Regions from separate parts of the Chitinimonas sp. BJYL2 genome, predicted to be linked through region 2. Evidence: predicted binding sites of a transcription regulator. Region 2 holds the regulator's gene; the other holds the start of a gene.
What was found. The regulator FNR, encoded in region 2, switches genes on or off when oxygen is low (the NO sensors DNR and NnrR bind a similar motif). The targets are predictions, from matches to a motif close to TTGATNNNNATCAA.
Positions count from the first base shown of each region.

Region 1: the regulator FNR is predicted to act here: its motif matches at 6,037-6,050, upstream of O9X62_RS08385 (GbsR/MarR family transcriptional regulator).

Region 1 covers NZ_JANZKW010000002.1:603,113-612,538, forward strand. Annotated here, with positions in the region: gene O9X62_RS08335 (DUF6671 family protein) at 1-242, opposite strand, end outside; gene O9X62_RS08340 (protein kinase) at 508-1,437, opposite strand; gene O9X62_RS08345 (DUF262 domain-containing protein) at 1,448-3,118, opposite strand; gene O9X62_RS08350 (MAPEG family protein) at 3,280-3,678, opposite strand; gene O9X62_RS08355 (hypothetical protein) at 3,741-3,872, opposite strand; gene O9X62_RS08360 (helix-turn-helix domain-containing protein) at 3,979-4,233, shown strand; gene O9X62_RS08365 (DUF2798 domain-containing protein) at 4,267-4,491, opposite strand; gene O9X62_RS08370 (DUF2938 domain-containing protein) at 4,530-5,021, opposite strand; gene O9X62_RS08375 (helix-turn-helix domain-containing protein) at 5,104-5,541, shown strand; gene O9X62_RS08380 (VOC family protein) at 5,580-5,948, shown strand; gene O9X62_RS08385 (GbsR/MarR family transcriptional regulator) at 6,109-6,720, shown strand; gene O9X62_RS08390 (cytochrome ubiquinol oxidase subunit I) at 6,717-8,084, shown strand; gene O9X62_RS08395 (cytochrome d ubiquinol oxidase subunit II) at 8,081-9,103, shown strand; gene O9X62_RS08400 (prephenate dehydrogenase/arogenate dehydrogenase family protein) at 9,110-9,426, opposite strand, start outside.
Region 2 covers NZ_JANZKW010000003.1:281,168-290,593, forward strand. Annotated here, with positions in the region: gene O9X62_RS11175 (sulfurtransferase) at 1-118, shown strand, start outside; gene O9X62_RS11180 (cation-translocating P-type ATPase) at 191-2,467, shown strand; gene ccoS (cbb3-type cytochrome oxidase assembly protein CcoS) at 2,476-2,670, shown strand; gene ccoN (cytochrome-c oxidase, cbb3-type subunit I) at 2,718-4,160, shown strand; gene ccoO (cytochrome-c oxidase, cbb3-type subunit II) at 4,182-4,802, shown strand; gene O9X62_RS11200 (CcoQ/FixQ family Cbb3-type cytochrome c oxidase assembly chaperone) at 4,812-4,988, shown strand; gene ccoP (cytochrome-c oxidase, cbb3-type subunit III) at 4,985-5,899, shown strand; gene ccoG (cytochrome c oxidase accessory protein CcoG) at 5,924-7,384, shown strand; gene O9X62_RS11215 (hypothetical protein) at 7,408-7,659, shown strand; gene O9X62_RS11220 (hypothetical protein) at 7,659-7,964, shown strand; gene fnr (fumarate/nitrate reduction transcriptional regulator Fnr) at 8,032-8,766, opposite strand; gene hemN (oxygen-independent coproporphyrinogen III oxidase) at 8,933-9,426, shown strand, end outside.

The sequences.
Region 1 (9,426 bases), on a different contig from region 2:
CTGGCGAGCCCGATGGGCAAGCCTGACAATTCCATCCCGATGCGCGCCTTGCGCCTTGCCGCCTCCAGCTGAGTCCCCGCGCGAGGCGTTTCACGCGTAAAGGTGCCCAGCGTATCGGTATCAAACCCGCTCACCAGCTCGATCTTGCAGGACAACGCCGGTTCAAGCACCGGTGCAATCACTTGCTCCTTGCCGTGCTGCGTCAGCAATGCAATGCGCTGGTCCGTGTAGTGGTGGCTCATGTCGGGGTTTCCATCGCAGGGTCGCGTTGGCTGCCATGATATCCGTGTAGTCATCCCGCATTGCAATCAAAGATGCGGTACTGGGTAATTGCCATCGCATCGGGTGCCTTGGTCAGCACTGATCTGGCGCGCAGCTACGCCGCTAGCGTGAGCGCACGGTGGCGGTGTTCAACGTTGGACGGATAGCAGTTACGGCAGCTGCGGATGGCTAGGTATGCAAAATTCAAGACCTGACCCCAGCTACTCTTGCAGCATTCCTTGTGGATTAGAAAACTCGTCCCTCTAAACCGTGTGCTGCAGTCACAACTGCCCGGAATATTCCTTCCCATGAATCGAAAAGATCGGCAGCGGGATACCGACGGGTAACATCTGGTTCCAACATCCGCTCAATCTGAGCTCTAATCGATACCTCTTGGGAGCCCGCGATAGCACCTAATGGCTCTAGTTCGACAGGATCTAGAATTTTTTCGCACTTTTTAAGTGGAACAACGCCGGTAAATACTTCGGCAAATACTAGGCCCAGCTGAAATACATCAGACTTCGTTGAAATAGTTTCTTTACCTCGACAGTAGTCAACCAAGTCCGGGGTTCTATAAAACCTTGGGAGTCGCGGCCCAACACTATCAATCAAGAATCCCGGATCCTCTTTATCGCCATCATCACTGAGAGATTTAATTAATCCAAAATCACCAAGAACAAACGACCTACCTTTGACGAAGATATTCTCAGGCTTAATATCACGGTGAACGATCTGAGGCTTACGTGAAGCCAAGTAAGAAAGACCAGAAAGCATTTGTAGACAAAATGCCAACCGGAATGCCATCGGAAAAGAACCAGAAAGCATCACATCACGTAAAGTTTGCGGAAGGTAATCAGCTATCAAGAAAGGAAAAGCAACAGCTTGACCACCATGTTCTTTAGCAACAATCCCCGTGTCATATACTCGCATAATTGCAGGATGGGTAAATTGCTGCAAGACCGCAACTTCCTGCAAAAATCTACTTTTCCGCGCCTCATCTCCGATCTTGGTAAACACCTTCATGGCAAACAAAACACCACGGTGCTCACCAGAGGTTGCCTCAACCAAAAAGACGAGTGAATTCCCGCCATTGCCCAAGGCTTGAATTACACGATAATAAACACTATTAGCTGATTTAATAGTTTGCGATATTGTTATAAGATCGTCGACTTGCATAATTAACGTCCTATTCGATCTTCCAACGACGGCAGGCTTCCCTTGCCAATTCATGTGTTCTATCCGTTATAAGATCAGGACCCCAACCATCAACCTTGACGGACTGCGTAGTCGTAAATTTTGACCGCCCAAAGTACGCTTCGCTAATTCTAACTATTTCGTCAGGAGATTTCTGTCGTATGGAGCGTGCGTATTCGGCACCTAGACTACCTTCCAAGAGGAAATAGCTGCCAAGTTTCTTAAAATCTTCCTCCGGATCATCATTATGAAGAGGTGGTAGATAGAGGCATTTTGCATTATCTAGCACAGCAGAATCACAGCCACGGTCCTTCTCAATCTGAGCCAAGACATAGTGCGCTCGGGATACCTTCTGCTCTCGATGTTCGACAAAGTCCGACTGAAACTGCTCGTCACTGATCATTAGCTCCTTGAGCACAGAAAGCCACTGTTCTCGGTCAACAGACTGTTGACCCCATATAAGGACGCAAGCCCGGCCAAGCACTTTCTCTAAGACACCGGTTCGGCCGTGACCAATCATTTGGAACCGAAAAAGGCATACCGTTAGGTCAGCAAGAAACTCCGGCCGCGAACCTTCTGAAAGTTTTTTGAACACGCTATATAGGAGTGGGCGCGCCTGTTTGCTTCCGATTGTTTTAATTGCAGCAACGGATTCCAATACTTGAGGAGCAACGCCAAGCCAGACCTCATGCTTGGGATCATCCAACGCAGCTGCGAATCGTGCTGCATCTAACAGCTCTTCCAGCAAAGCATTTGCTGCTTGCTGCCCCTGGAAAGACTGTCGAATGCGTCGGAAAAGGTCGCTTTTCTGAACAATGCCGAATCGCGCAGTCCAAAAAAACTTCAAAAAGTCGTCTGCATCGGTATCCTCAATCAGCTTGGTAAGCCTACCCCATAGGGCTTCAAGGTATGGATGATCCTTAGGAACCGCTATGCTAAAAATGTAATTTTTTACCAAATCTAGTGCTGATAAATCAGCACCCCTGTTATTTAGAGATTCAAACAAGATATATGCATCCGCGTCAGTAGCCACATCGACGCTAACAACCTTAACACTCGTTTCAAGGAATCGAGAAAGACCAAACAAGGCCTCCGCGCTTCCCTCCCGCGTATTTGCCACATTACTGGAGAATTTATCAACCCATTGCCTGCAATTAATAGCCGCATCAAGCAGAAGAAAGTTTGACGTCTTCCTTCCCAATTTATCTCGCTCTCTTATTAAATCCGCTGTAGGACAAATTGCGATTATATGTTTCTCAAAAATCTCATGATTAATAGAGTTCAAATGTATACGTGTGGAAAAATCCCCCCCCAACTGTCTTACCCCAAGGTATTCCGTTTCTATCTGAGTAGCATCACCATCAAACCCGCGCTCCTTCAGCCAAAATCGAATTGCCGAATAAATCATCGTTACTGTAGTCAGGCGCTGCTGGCCATCTAGGACCTCCCATACCCCACCTTGGGGCCCGCGTAGAACGACGAGACCTATGAAGTAGTCATTGGATTTATTGGCAAACGCAGCCTCAATGTCATCCAGTAGCTGTTCGACCTGCTCAACAGCCCAAGAATAGTTGCGTTGATGTATTGGCACAGAGAAAAGTTTTCTCTGTGTAATCAATTCACCAATGCCATATGTACTCGAATCAAACATTGCTGAGCCCATGCGCTCTCCGTGTTTATTAATCTGTGCCCTCATTAGTAAAGCACAGCTGCAGGTGGATACGGGTTGCTCAGGCTATACCGAACCTCATACCAATGACAACTACACAGGAAGGGATCGAGAGGCTAGGTCTTGATTCATGCAGAGCACTCCACAGCATCTCGCTACCCTTTAACCCATACCAGATACATCAACACCCCCGCCGAAACCAGCAACACACTCAACGTCAACACCATCCCCACTTGCCTAAGCGGCAAGGGTTCCTTGACCTGGCTGATGCCCACGGCGTGAATGATGCGGCCCGCGATCAGCATGGTGCCTAGGGTATGTAATAGCCGGCTATCCGCGCCGCCCCAAGTCAGCAGCACCAGCAGCAGGAGCGCAAACGGGGTGTATTCCACAAAGTTGGCGTGTGCACGGATGGCACGTTGCAAACGGGCATCGCCACCGTCGCCCAGCGCTACGCGCACGCGGGTGCGCAGGACGATGGTGCGCAGGGTCAGCGCGACAAACACGACCGCCAGGATGGCGGCGTACAGCATGATGGGCTTGGCATCCGGCATGGTGGTCTCCTGAGTCAGGACGCAGTCTTGATCACTTGCTGACTTGTGCGCAAGGTGCGCGATCAGTGATGCCACCCCAACAGATCGTTCACCTGCTGCAAGTAACGATGCGCATGCTCGCGCCCGTGGCGGCTTTCGCGCAGGGCCAAGCCCCAGTTGGCGACGGTTTTCTTGAGCGAATCGGGTGCATCCACCGCGTCGATCTGTTCCGCCTGGCTGGCCGCACCCTAGCCACGCGGCAATGCCAGAGCGGCCGAGCTGGCGCATATCCGGCTCAGCCCCACGCTCGATCAGCTTGCCTTGGCCTTCCACACCAGCCCAGCCACCCTCAAACGCCAGCTCGCACGGCATGGCACCCATTTCCGGGCCTTGCTGGACCAGGTGCGCACCCATGTATCGGTATGGCTCATGCACTACCGGGGCTATAGCCATGAGCAACTGGCCGAGCACTTCGGGTTTCACGATGCCCGCAATTTCCGCCGATCGTTCCAGCGCTGGACGGGCATCACACCGGCTTGTCCCGAAGGCGAGTTGTGGCCAAGGGCCGCGTGCTGACATCCGCCCAATGCAAGCAGGCCGGCGCAGCCATCAAGCCGTCAACCTCGCCACTACGCCGCGTACCCAAGGTGCAATCAGGGTTACGGCGGCAAAGGCAACCGGCCAGGTCGTGATGCAGCTCTTGGCCCAGCGTGTCAGAAAATCAGGCTGAAAGCCCTGCGTGCTGATCAGCACGAACGCGACCATGATGGCCACCATGATCGCCGACAGCAGGGCGCTGAAAAGGATGGGGGCAAAACGGGCAGGAATACGCATGAGGATGCTCCGGTTGGGTAAGGGGTTGGTAACGACAATCATTGCGCTGGTACTAGCTGGATCAGCGACGCCACGGCATAGAGGCCGGCGCCGAACACGGTGTGGGTGATCAGGCTCTGCCAGCGCGCGGCGGCAGGTTTGGACGTGCGGCGGGCAGCAATGCCGGCGCCCATGCCCGGCTGCATGAGCAGGAACGGCGCAGCCACCGTGGCCACACCCACCAGCAGCGCCGGGAACAGCGTCGGGGTATCGAGCCACGCCCTGCCCCATAGCAGCGGCACGATGGCGGCAAACGCCATACCGATCAGGTAGTGAGCCAGCCAACCGAGGTACTTTTCGCCCGCCACTGGTGCCGCCTTGGCGATGGCTTCATGGCGGAAACGGCCCTTGGGCATATGCGCCAGCCAGCGCCCGACCAGCCCGTAATTGGGTGGCGGCACGCCTAGCCAACGCTGGCGGGCAATGGCCCAGATATCGATCAACAGCGTCGCACCGGCACCGATCATCACGATGCGAATCAAGTCATGCATGACAGCCTCCTTTTACTTGCCTTGAAGTGGCAGAGACTGCACAGTACTAATTCAAGTCAACTTGAGGTCAAGGGGTGCCGTGGTGGATATTGCCGAAGTCGCCAAACGCTCGGGCATGCCGGCCTCGGCCCTGCGTTACTATGAGGAGAAGGGGCTGATACGCTCGAACGGGCGGCAAGGCCTGCGGCGCGTGTTCGACGCCAGCGTGCTGGAGCGCCTGGCCTTGATTGCGCTCGGACGCGTGGCCGGCTTTACGCTGGACGAAATTGCCCAGATGTTCGGCGCCGATGGCCAGCCGCAAATCGACCGGCAGTTGCTGGCCGCCAAAGCCCGAGAGCTGGATGCGATGATCCTCAAGCTCAGCGCCATGCGCGATGGCCTGCAGCACGCGGCAGAATGTCCGGCACCCAGTCATCTGGAGTGTCCTACTTTCCGCCGCCTGCTGGCCGGTGCCGCATCGGGTGCACTCAGCGAGCGCAGCATGCACACTGCGCGCAAACGTCCCCGACCCAAAGCCTAGTCCTGCGCCCAACATCCCGATTACCGAGGAAGCCCGCCATGCAGACACAAGACATGTCCATCCCCATCCTGCCGAGCCGTTCGCTGCCGGCCACGCTGGATTTCTATGCCAGGCTGGGGTTTGACGGCGAGATCATGGGCGAAGGCGATAGCTACGCCATCCTCACGCGCGGGCCGGTGGAGCTGCACTTCTTTGCGCACCCGGACCTCAGGCCCGAGGACTCCTGGGCCGGCTGTTACATCCGCGTGCTCGATGTGGAACCGGTGTATCAAGCCTTTGCGCAGGCGGCGCTGCCACGTTGGGGGATTCCGCGCATGGACACACTGGAAACCAAGCCTTGGCGCATGCGCGAGTTTGCGGTGATTGATCCGGATGGCAATCTGATCCGGATAGGCCAAGCCCTGTAATCCTTAAATCAAAATAAAATCAATGGCTTGCAGCAGCATCAGGTGCGCCATGCATTGCGCCCGCTGATCCTGCACAACGCATCACTATTTGATCTTGATCAAGTCTTCGTGCAGAATTTTCACAAATTAGTGAAAATTCAAAAACTTTAGCGAGCTTGATATGGATCTGACTCCGCTGGTACAACGCTTTGTGCTCCACTTCGGCGAGATGGGCAGCCGCTGGGGCATCAACCGGACAGTGGGGCAGATTTATGCCCTTCTGTATGCCTCGCCCAGGCCGATCAATGCCGATGAAATCGCCCAGGCGCTCGGGTTCTCGCGCTCGAATGTCAGCATCGGTCTCAAGGAGCTGGAGAGCTGGCGGCTGGTGCGGCTATCGCACCAACCCGGCGACCGGCGCGAGTATTTTTCGGCGCCCGAGGATGTGTGGCGCATTTTCCGCACGCTGGCCGAAGAGCGCCGCAAGCGCGAAGTCGAACCCACGCTGACCATGCTGCGCGAGGCGCTGCTGGAAACCCCGGCCAACCCGCACGAAGAGCATGCACAGGGCCGCATGCGCGAAATGTACGAGCTGATCTCGCTGTGTTCGGACTGGTTTGATGATCTGCAAAAGCTCGAAGTCGAGAACCTGCAAAGGCTGATGAAGCTGGGCGCCACGGTGCAGAAGCTGCTGGCCATGAAGGACCGCATGGGCACGCTGTTCGGCGGCCGCGAGGAAGAAACCGGGCCTGAGGGCGAAGCCGGCAACCCGCACGGAGGGCCGCAAACATGAACGAGCTCGATGGTTTCCTGCTGGCGCGCATCCAGTTTGCCGCCAATATCAGCTTCCACATCCTGTTCCCCACCATCAGCATTGCGCTGTGCTGGTTCCTGGTGTTCTTCAAGCTGCGCGAACGCGCTACCGGCGCGCCGCACTGGCGCGAGCTGTATCAGTTCTGGGTGAAGATTTTTGCGGTGACCTTTGCGCTGGGCGTGGTCAGCGGCATCACCATGAGTTTCCAGTTCGGCACCAACTGGCCGGGCTTCATGGAAAAAGTCGGCAATGTGGCCGGGCCGCTGCTGGCCTATGAGGTGCTGACGGCATTCTTCATGGAGGCGACCTTCCTCGGCATCATGCTGTTTGGCGCGCAGCGCGTCGGCGAGCGCGTGCATTTGCTGGCGACACTGCTGGTGGCCGTGGGCACGTCGCTGTCGGCATTCTGGATATTGGTGCTGAACTCGTGGATGCACACGCCGGCCGGCCATGAAATACGCGATGGCGTGGTGCATGCGGTGGACTGGTTCGCGATTGTCTTCAACCCGTCCATGCCGTATCGCGTCGTGCATATGCTGTTGGCCTCGGGGCTGACGGGGGCCTTCCTGATTGCCGGCATCTCGGCCTACCGCGGGCTGCGTGGCGATGGCTCGCAAGCCGCGCAGACCGGCCTGAAAACCGGCGTGATCGTGGCAGCCATCCTGATTCCGCTGCAGATCCTCGCTGGCGACCTGCATGGTCTCAACACGCTGGAACACCAGCCGGCCAAGATCGCGGCGATGGAAGGCATCTGGGAAACCCAGCAAGGCGCGCCGGCCGTGCTGTTCGGCCTGCCCGATGCCAAGCAGCAGCGTAATCACTATGAGATCGCCATCCCCAAGCTCGCCTCGTTTTACCTGACGCACGATATCAACGGCGAACTCAAGGGCATCAAGGCCTTTGGTGACAAGCATCCGCCCGTCGCCCCCGTGTTCTTCGCGTTTCGCGCCATGGTGGGCGTGGGCCTGTTGATGCTGGCGGCGAGCTGGCTGGGTTGCTGGCTGCTGTGGCATCGCGGCCGATTGCCGGTCTGGCATCTGCGTGGTTTGGTGGCGATGACCTTTGCCGGCTGGGTTGGCGTGCTGGCCGGTTGGTACACCACCGAAATCGGCCGCCAGCCTTGGCTGGTCCACGGCATCCTCACCGCTGCCGATGCGGCCTCCAGCGTGGCCCCGGCGCATATTGCGCTGACGCTCTCGCTGTATCTCATCCTCTACGCCGTGCTGATGGCGGCGTATATCTCGGTGGTGTTTTTCCTGGCCCGCAAGGCGGCGTATGCAGGCGAAGCCGGCATTGGCGAGCCCGACACCACCGAACCCGCCCTGATCCCGAGGAGCGCATGATGAACCCGGTCATTCCCGATCTGAGCACACCGGCTGGCTGGCTGCCGCTGGTCTTCCTGTTCCTGATGGCGCTGGCGATGCTGGCTTATGTGGTACTCGATGGTTACGACCTCGGCGTGGGCATCCTGCTGCGTCGGGCCGGCAGCGAGGCCGAGCGCGATACCATGATTGCGGCCATCGGCCCGTTCTGGGATGCCAACGAAACCTGGCTGGTACTGGGCGTGGGCCTGCTGCTGGTGGCATTTCCGGTGGCGCATGGCGTGATACTGGGTGCGCTGTACCTGCCGGTGGCGTTGATGCTGATCGGCTTGATACTGCGCGGCGTAGCCTTCGATTTCCGCGTCAAGGCACGGGCGCAGTTCAAGCCTTGGTGGGACCGCACGTTTTACGCCGGCTCGCTGATTGCCGCCCTGAGCCAGGGCTGGATGCTGGGGCGTTTTGTGACCGGATTCGGCAGCGTCCCGCTTGATTACGTGTTCGCCGCCGCCACCGCACTGGGGCTGACCGCAGGCTACGCGCTACTCGGCGCCGGCTGGCTGCTGATCAAGACCGAAGGCGAATTACAGCAACGTGCGCGGCGCTGGGCACAAGGGGCGGTCGCGCTGACGGCGCTGGGCGTGCTGGCCATTTCGCTCGCCACGCCCTTGGTCAGCGAACGCATCGCCGCCAAGTGGTTCAGCTTCCCCAATATCCTGCTGCTGGCCCCGATTCCGCTGATGAGCGCGGCGTTGTTTGGCGTGATCGTGCTGTTGCTGAGGCGCTTCCCGGCCAAGGGCTGGCACTGGGTACCGTTTGCTGCAACAGTCGGCATCTTCACCCTCGCCTTCCACGGCCTGGCCTACAGCCTGTTTCCCTATGTGGTGCCCGAACGCACCACGGCCTGGCAAGCCGCCGCCGCGCCAGAATCGTTGATGGTGATTTTTGTGGGCGCCTGCGTGGTCTTGCCCTGCATCATCGGCTACACCGCGTTCGCCTACTGGGTGTTCCGCGGCAAGGCGCAGGCGCTGCATTACGGCTAGACCAGCTTAGCCACGTGGCTTACCCCAAGCGGCACGGGCCGCACTGGCGCGGGCAAAGCGCTCGCCCAGTGCTGCGCTGTCGGCGTCTTGCAATTGGCTGATCAGGGCATTGAGCTCCGTGCGGAAAGCTTGCAGATCAGCCAGCAAGCCATCGCGATTCGCCAGTGCAATATCGCGCCACATTTCGGGGTGGCTACCGGCAATGCGGGTGAAGTCACGGAATCCGGTGGCCGCGAGCGCCAGACAGGTTGCCGCATCCGGTCGATCCAGCACGCTGTTCATATAGGCAAAGGCCAGCAAGTGCGGCAGATGGCTCACGGCGG
Region 2 (9,426 bases):
TAATCTGCTGGCACTGGAGGTGGCCGGCCTGCAGGGTGCCAGGCTCTATCCCGGTTCGTGGAGCGAATGGTGCAGCGATCCAGCCCGCCCGGTCGCACGCGGTACGGATGCGGCATGATCGGACTGCCTGTATTGCCCCACTTGATGTGGATCAGCCGGTGCCGGGTCAGCCCGGGCGACAATGCGCGCCATGCCTGCTGCCACGCTCCTGCCTGTGATCTCCCCGAACGCCATGACTGAAGCGGCGCCTGACCTCGCTGAACTGCCGGAACTGACGGCCTGCTCGGTGTCGGAAGATGACGGTACGGTCACCTCCCAGTTCCTGATCAGTGGCATGTACTGCGCTGCCTGCGCCGGCTTGATCGAACGCGCGGCCAACAGTGTGCCTGGTGTGCGCGAGGCCACTGTACAGGCAGCGAGTGAGCGCCTGAGCGTGCGCTGGTCGCCGGCTGCAGCCAGCACGGCGCAGCTCCAGGCGGCGATAGCACGCGCTGGCTATCGGGCTGTGCCGGATCACGCCGCACCCGCTCGTACGCTGCGCCAGCAAGAGCGCAGACAGGCCATCTGGCGCTGGTTTGTCGCCGGCTTCCTGATGATGCAGATCATGATGCTGGCGACGCCGCGCTATGTGGCCGAACCCGGCGAAATGAGCGCCGATCTTTACCAGTTGCTGATCTGGGGCGAATGGGTGCTGTGTCTGCCTGTTGTGCTGTTCTCGGCCGGGCCTTTCTTCAAGGCGGCCTGGCGTCAGTTGCGGCAGCGCACCATCGGCATGGATGTACCGGTTACGGTCGGGATCATTGTCACCTTTATCGCCAGCACCGGTGCCGCACTGGACCCCAGCGGACCGTTTGGCCATGAGGTGTATTTCGATTCACTGGCGATGTTTGTCGCCTTCCTGCTGGGCAGCCGCTTTCTCGAAATGCGCGCGCGTCACCGCGTGGCCGAGTCGCTCGAGCAAGCGAGCCAGCGCTTGCCCGAGCAGGTCGAGCGACGGGGGGCAGAGGGGCGCTTCGAGCGCGTGGCACCGTCGCAATTACTCGCGGGCGATACGGTACGTGTGCCGCTGGGCCAGGCCTTTCCAGCCGATGGCGTGCTGCTGGAGGGTGAAACCGCCGCCGATGAAAGCCTGCTGACCGGCGAGTCACGTGCCATTGGCAAGTTGCCCGGCAGCGAGCTGATTGCCGGCAGCCTGAACCTGCTCGCACCGGTGCTGATGACCGTGCACCGGACCGGCGAACAGACCCGTTACCACGCCATTGTGCGGCTGATGCGCAGCGCGCTGACGCAGCGGCCGGCACTGGTGCGCATGGCCGACCGCATTGCCGGCCCGTTCCTGTGGGCGGTACTGGCACTCGCGGCGCTGGCGGCACTGGGCTGGTACTTCATCGATCCGGCCAAGGCCTTGCCGGTGGCGGTGGCAGTGCTGATCGTGACCTGCCCCTGCGCGCTGTCCCTGGCGGCGCCGACGGCCTTGCTGGCCGCTGCTGGCAATCTGGCCCGGCGCGGTGTGTTGCTGCATCGACTGGATGCACTGGAGGCATTGGCCGGCATTGATACCGTGGTCTTTGATAAGACGGGCACGCTCACCGAAGCCGGTTTGCAGCTGCAGCAGCCGGAGCCCGCCCCGGATACGCCGGCGGGCCAGACCTTGCTGGCGCAGGCAGGCAGTCTGGCTGCCCATTCGCTGCATCCGGTATCGCGTGCCGTGGTGCAGGCGGCTGCTTTGCCGGCGACGCAAGACGGCTGGCGTGAGGTGCGTGAGTTCCCCGGCTTGGGGCTTGAGGCGCTCAGCGTTGATGGCAGCCGCTGGCGGCTAGGCCGGCCCGAGTGGGTGGCCAATGCCGGGACTGGCTTGGCTGCAGGTCGTGCCCGATTGGCTTTTGGCCCGGTGGGGGAGGTACGTTGGCGGGCGCAGATCAGCGAGTCCCTGCGCGCGGATGCCCCGGCCGCATTGGCGGCCTTGCAGGCGGACGGTTTGCGCACCGCGTTGCTATCGGGTGATGAACCCGCACGTGTCGGCGCGATGGCAGCTACCTTGAAGCTGGATGAGGCGATCGGCGGCGCCAGCCCCGAAGCCAAGCTGGCGCATCTGGCGGCCCTGCAAGGCGCTGGCCGGCGTGTGCTGGTGGTGGGCGATGGCATTAACGACGCGCCCATACTGGCGCAGGCGGACGTGAGCTTTGCGATGGGGCAGGGCGCGGATCTCGCTCGCAATCATGCCGATGCGGTGCTGCTGTCAGGCCGGCTGCGCGATATCGTGGTTGCGAAAGCACTGGCAGGGCGCACGCTGACCATCATCCGCCAGAACTTTGCCTGGGCCCTGCTCTACAACCTGGCCAGCGTGCCGCTCGCGGTGGTCGGCCTCTTGCCGCCCTGGCTGGCGGGTATCGGCATGGCCCTGAGTTCGCTGGTCGTAGTGTTGAACACATTGCGTCTTGGCCGTTCACCTGCTTCAACTGAGTAACCGCCCGAATGGAAAGTCTGTATCTCCTGATTCCCCTGTCGGTCTTGCTGGTCTTGCTGATCGTTGGCCTGTTCGGCTGGGCGATCCATAGCGGCCAGCTCGACAACCTGGAGCGGGAAGGCAACCGGATACTCGAAGACGAGACCGAGGGGCGCGACATATTGCCGCAGATTGATGGCGATCAAGACAGCGACAAACATTAAGCCCGGATAATTGTAATTAGCGTAAGACCAATAAAAAGGAGCCTTTCATGGCAAATCAGCAACACGCGGGGCAGCCCGTGTACGAGTACGGGGTACTGCGGGCTTTCTCGCTAGCCACCATACTCTGGGGCGTGGTCGGTATGCTGGTCGGCGTCATCATCGCCGCCCAGCTCACCTGGCCCGAACTGAACTTCGGCATCCAGTGGCTCAGTTATGGCCGTCTGCGACCGCTGCACACCAACGCGGTGATCTTTGCCTTTGGGGGCTGTGCGCTGTTTGCCACGGCCTACCATGTGGTTCAGCGTACCTGCCAGACACGGCTGTTCATGCCGGGACTGGCCTGGTTCACCTTCTGGGGCTGGCAGCTGGTGATCGTGCTGGCGGCCATCACCCTGCCGCTGGGCATTACCAGCGGCAAGGAGTACGCCGAGCTGGAGTGGCCGATCGACGTGCTGATCACTTTGGTCTGGGTATCGTTCGCGGTGGTGTTCTTCGGCACTATCGGCACCCGCAAGGTGCGCCATATCTATGTGGCCAACTGGTTCTTCGGTGCCTTCATCCTGGCCGTGGCCCTGCTGCATCTGGTCAACAGCGCGGCGTTACCGGTGAGCTTCTGGAAGAGCTACTCGGCTTACGCGGGCGTGCAGGATGCGATGGTGCAGTGGTGGTACGGCCATAACGCCGTGGGCTTCTTCCTTACTGCCGGCTTCCTCGGGATGATGTACTACTACATCCCCAAGCAGGCCGGTCGCCCGGTGTATTCGTATCGCCTGTCCATCGTCCACTTCTGGGCGCTGATCTTCACCTATATGTGGGCTGGCCCTCACCATCTGCACTACACGGCACTGCCGGACTGGGCGCAGAGCGTGGGCATGATCTTCTCGCTGGTGCTGCTGGCACCGAGCTGGGGCGGCATGATCAACGGCATCATGACCCTTTCGGGCGCCTGGCATAAGCTGCGCGACGACCCGATCCTCAAGTTCCTGATCGTGTCGCTGTCGTTCTACGGCATGAGCACCTTCGAAGGGCCGATGATGTCGATCAAGACCGTCAACGCCTTGAGCCACTACACCGACTGGACCGTGGGCCATGTGCATTCGGGTGCCCTGGGTTGGGTGGGTCTGATCTCGATGGGCTCGATGTACTACCTGATCCCGCGTCTGTACGGTCGCACCGAGATGTTCTCCAAGCGTGCCATCGAGCTGCACTTCTGGATCGCCACGCTGGGTATCGTGCTGTACATCGCCGCGATGTGGATTGCCGGTGTGATGCAGGGCCTGATGTGGCGCGCGGTGAACCCGGACGGCACCTTGGTCTACACCTTCGTCGAAAGCGTGAAGGCAACCTTCCCCTTCTATGTGATCCGTCTGCTCGGCGGCCTGCTGTATCTCGGCGGCATGCTGATCATGGCCTGGAACGTGGTGATGACCGTGCGCGCAGGCCGTGCCGTGGACGACGCCATTCCTGCCGCCGCACCGGCCCACGCTTGATAGACCCGACGGAGAATAGACATGGCTGACAACCATCACCCCAAAGGTCACGAGAAGATCGAGACCAGTAATTTCCTGATGATCGTGCTGGTGCTGCTGACCATTGTGGTTGGCGGCGCTGTGGAAATCGTGCCGCTGTTCTTCCAGCGCTCGACCACCCAGCCGGTTGCCGGGCTCAAACCCTATACGGCCCTGCAAGTAGCTGGCCGTGATGTGTACGTACGTGAAGGCTGCTACAACTGCCACTCGCAGATGATCCGTCCGTTCCGTGCCGAAACATTGCGCTATGGCCACTACTCGGTGGCGGGCGAGTTCGTTTACGACCGTCCGTTCCAGTGGGGTTCCAAGCGTACCGGCCCCGATCTGCATCGCGTGGGCGGCAAGTACAGCGACGAGTGGCATCGCATCCACCTGATCAACCCGCGTGATCTGGTGCCCGAGTCGAACATGCCGGCTTACCCCTGGCTGGAAAAGCAGTGGGTTGCCACCGACGAGATCATTCCCAAGATGCAGGCACTGCGCACGCTGGGTGCGCCCTACAGCGATGAGGAAATCGCCAAGGCGCCGGCCGAGCTGGCAGGCAAGACCGAGATGGACGCGGTGATTGCCTACCTGCAGGTGCTGGGCACCTCGATCAAGTAAGGAGCCACCATGGACATCAATATCTTGCGCTCCATCGTGACCGTGCTGTCGTTCGTGGCCTTCATGGCCATCGTGTTCCGCGTCTATTCGCGCCGGAACCGCGACAAGCTCGAAGAAATCGGCCGTGCCGTACTCGATGACGACGCACCGCCACCGAATAATCCGCAATCCGGGGGCTCGCTATGAGCGACTTTATCTCCAGCGGCTGGGCCTTGTTTGTTGCCGCCGCCACCATACTCGGGCTGGTGTTCTGCGTGGTGATCCTGCTGATCGCCAGCCGTCGCAAGGTCATGGCCAATGACAACACCACCGGCCACGTCTGGGACGAAGACCTGAAGGAACTGAACAACCCGCTGCCGCGCTGGTGGATGGGCCTGTTTGTACTCACCATCGTGTTCGCCGCGCTGTACCTGTTCCTGTATCCGGGCTTGGGTACGCATGCCGGTTCGCTCAAGTGGAGTAGCCAGGGTCAGTACGAGGCCGAACAGGCCAAGGCCAAGCAGGCACTTGATACGGTGTATGCCGACTTTGCCAAGCAGCCGGTCGAAGTGCTGGCCAAAGATGCCAAAGCCATGGGCATAGGTGAGCGCCTGTTTGCCAACAACTGCGCGGGCTGCCACGGCTCGGATGCCAAAGGCTCCAAGGGCTTCCCCAATCTGACCGACACCGACTGGCTGTATGGCGGTGATCACCCCACCATCGTGAAGACGATTGTTGAGGGGCGGCAGGGGGCCATGCCCGCGCTCGCAGCCGCGGTGGGTTCGGCGGACGATGTGCGCAATCTGGCCAACTATGTGTTGAGCCTGTCGGGTGCCGTCCATGACCCCAAGGCGGCGGCCGAAGGTCAGCCCAAGTTTGCGGTCTGCGCAGCTTGCCATGGTGCCGATGGTAAGGGCATGCAGGCACTGGGTGCCCCGAACCTGACCGACAAGGTCTGGCTGCATGGCGCGGGCGAGCAGGCGATCGTGGCGATGATCACCAAGGGCAAGAACAACGTGATGCCAGCCCATGCCAGCCGCCTGAGCGCCGAGCAGATCCATGTGCTCGCCGCCTATGTGTGGAACCTGTCGCCACGCGGCGCTGCTGCCACCAATTAAGCCTGCTCTGGAAAGTGATATCGCGTGAACCCGTCCGCTACCGATAAACCCGCTGCCAGCACCATGGCGGTGGATGACGCCAAGGTAGAAGTCATCTCGCTCTACAAGGCCGAGAAGAAAATCTACCCGCGCGCGGTATCGGGCTGGTTCCGCAACTGGCGCTGGGCGCTGATCTGGCTCACGCAGCTGGTGTTCTACGGCATGCCCTGGCTCAGCTGGAACGGGCGTCAGTCGGTATTGTTTGATCTGGGTTCGCGCCGGTTTTATATCTTCGAGCTGGTGCTGTACCCACAGGATTTCATCTACCTCACGGCCCTGTTACTGATCTCGGCCTATGCCCTGTTCCTGTTCACTGCGGTGGCCGGGCGTCTGTGGTGCGGCTATGCCTGCCCGCAAACCGTCTACACCGAAATCTACATGTGGGTGGAACAGAAGTTCGAGGGCGACCGCGCCGCGCGCATGAAGCTCGATGCTGCACCCTGGTCGTTCGAGAAGCTCTGGCGCAAGGGTGGCAAGCAATTCGTCTGGATTGCCATCGGTCTGTGGACCGGCCTGACCTTTGTGGGCTACTTCACCCCGATCAAAACCCTGCTGGCCGAGGCCATGACCTTGTCGTTCGGCCCCTGGGAATGGTTCTGGGTGCTGTTCTACGGCTTTGCCACCTATGGCAACGCCGGCTATATGCGCGAGCAGGTGTGCAAGTACATGTGTCCTTACGCGCGCTTCCAGAGCGCAATGTTCGACAAGGACACGCTGATCATCACCTACGACACCGAGCGCGGCGAGCCGCGTGGCAGCCGTTCGCGCAAGGCGGACCCCAAGGTGGCGGGCCTGGGGTCATGTATCGATTGCACCTTGTGTGTGCAGGTCTGCCCGACCGGCATCGATATCCGTAACGGCTTGCAGTACGAGTGTATCGGCTGTGCCGCGTGTATCGATGTATGCGATGGCGTGATGGACAAGATGGGCTACGAACGTGGCCTTATCCGTTACGACACACAGCACGCCATGGCGCAAAAGCTCACGCGCAAGCAGATGTTCATGCGCATGCTGCGGCCACGTGTGATGGTGTACACCGCCATTCTGATCGTGGTAAGTGCGGCCCTGGTGTTGTCGATTGCGCTGCGCACGCCGTTCAAGGTGGATGTGGTGCGCGATCGGGCCTCGCTGGCTCGACTGGTGGACGATGGCTACATTGAAAACGTCTACCGCCTGCAGATCATGAATGCGACCGAAACGCCGCAACGTTATACCGTGCAGGTCGAGGGGCTCGATGGTCTTGCTCTGAGCGAAACGCCGCCGGTGCTCACGCTAGGTCCCGCCGAAGCGCGCTGGATTTCGCTGGCGGCCAAGTTGTCGCCCGACGCTGCGCAGGCAATGGGTGCGGGAGCCAAGCCAATACGGTTCGTGATTGAACGATTGCCCGATCAGCAGGAAGCGGCTCGTCGTCTGGTCGAGAAATCTACGTTTATTGTGCCGCGCTGAGTGCGGCAGAAAGCAGAAGTCTCATGCAAACCCCGGTACAGCAAACGGCCAGACCCTGGTGGCGAGAATCGATGATGTGGCTGGTGGTCGGCGGACCAGCACTGGTGGTGGTGGCTAGTTTCATCACCCTGTCGCTGGCGATCCGTCATCCCGACCCGGTGCTTGATACCTCGCGCGCCCAAAGCGCCGACGGCGATGTGCAGCCTGATCAATGGACGCCCGCCGTAAGAGCCCGCAACCATGCTGCGACCGCCCGCGAGGGCGAGGAGAAGTAATGAGCGACCGCCCCTATGACATCGACGACGTGATCGACGCACACGAACCCAAGCCGCGCACGGTGTGGCTGATGTATGTGTTGTGGCCATCGTTCGTGATGGCGGGGGTAATGGACGCGCTGGTCTTCGCGGTGGTGGACCCGAGTGACCTGACCTGGTTCGGCATGCAGCCGATGGATCTGCCACGGCAAGCCATCTACACGATGAGCTTTTTTGTCATGTGGGCGGTCATCGCGGCGTCGTCGGCGCTGACCTTGTGGTTCGCGCAAAGCCAGACAGGCATCCGGCCCAGTCTGGGCAAGTAGGGGGCAATAAGCGCAGCGCATTGCACCCTACGGAAACTTCCGTGGAAGTTGCCCGAGCTTGGGCGTATCAGCAGCTCGAATGATTGACGAGCTGCTTGAGACCGGCCGGATTGAGGATGCGGATCTGCCGTTGCTTCACTTCCAGCAGGCCGTCGTCCTGGAACTTGGAGAAGGTGCGGCTCACGGTTTCGAGCTTGAGACCCAGATAGCTGCCGATTTCTTCGCGGGTCATCCGCAGCACGACTTCCACCGACGAGAAGCCGCGTGCCTGCAAACGCTGGGTCAGGTTCAGCAAGAAGGCCGCCAGGCGCTCTTCCGCACGCATCGAACCCAGCAACAGCATCACGCCATGATCGCGGACGATCTCGCGGCTCATGATCTTGTGGAAATGGTGCTGCAGCTCGGTGAACACGCGCGAGAGTTCCTCGAACTGGCTGTAGGGAATCACGCAAACCTGCGAGTCTTCGAGCGCCACGGCATCGCAGCTATGGCGGTCGGTGCTGATGCCATCGAGGCCCAGCAGCTCGCCTGCCATCTGGAAACCGGTAACCTGATCGCGGCCGTCTTCAGCGGAGACGCAGGTCTTGAAGAAACCGGTACGCACGGCGTAGAGCGCCTGGAAGGGATCGTCGGCACGGAACAGGGCTTCGCCGCGGGCCACCGAGCGGCGCTTGGCGACCAGGGAATCGAGCTTGTCGAGGCTGTCGCCCGACAAACCGACGGGCAAGCAGAGCTCGCGCAGATTGCAGTTAGAACAGGCAACTTTGAACGTGGCGGAAGGAATCGGATTGGCTGCGGTCATGGCCTGTACAGGGTGGATGCGGGTCGGCGTGACGCAGTCGGTTTCGGCGGTGGGAGCTTGGAACATGGTGGGCCCTCGTGACTGCGCCAATTGTCGCTCCCAAACTAAGCTGGCGGCTTGACCCATGTCAATGGGGACAATCGTCGTCCATGGCAAAGTGAGCGCCATGCACGCTACTCACACCCCCACCATTGACGGCATCAGCGAAGACATCCTGCGTCGCTTCGACGTCAGCGGCCCTCGCTACACCTCGTACCCTACGGCCGACCGCTTTGTCGAAGCCTATACCGCCGACCATTACAAGCAGGCGCTGGCCCAGCGCCGCCAGAGTGGTCTGGTGGGGGGCGCGGCACCCTTGTCGGTGTATGTACACATCCCGTTCTGCGAATCGGTCTGCTACTACTGCGCGTGCAACAAGGTGATCACCAAGCACCACGAGCGGGCCGCCGAATACTTGCAGGCGCTGCGTCACGAGATGGACCTTACCAGCGCGCACCTGGGCGGCAATGAGCCGGTTTCCCAACTGCATCTGGGGGGCGGCTCCCCCACGTTCCTCAGCGACGAGGAACTGACGAGCCTGATGGCCGATCTGCGGGCGCATTTCCGCCTGCTGCCCAGTGCCGAGGTCTCCATCGAAGTCGACCCGCGCACGGTGGATGC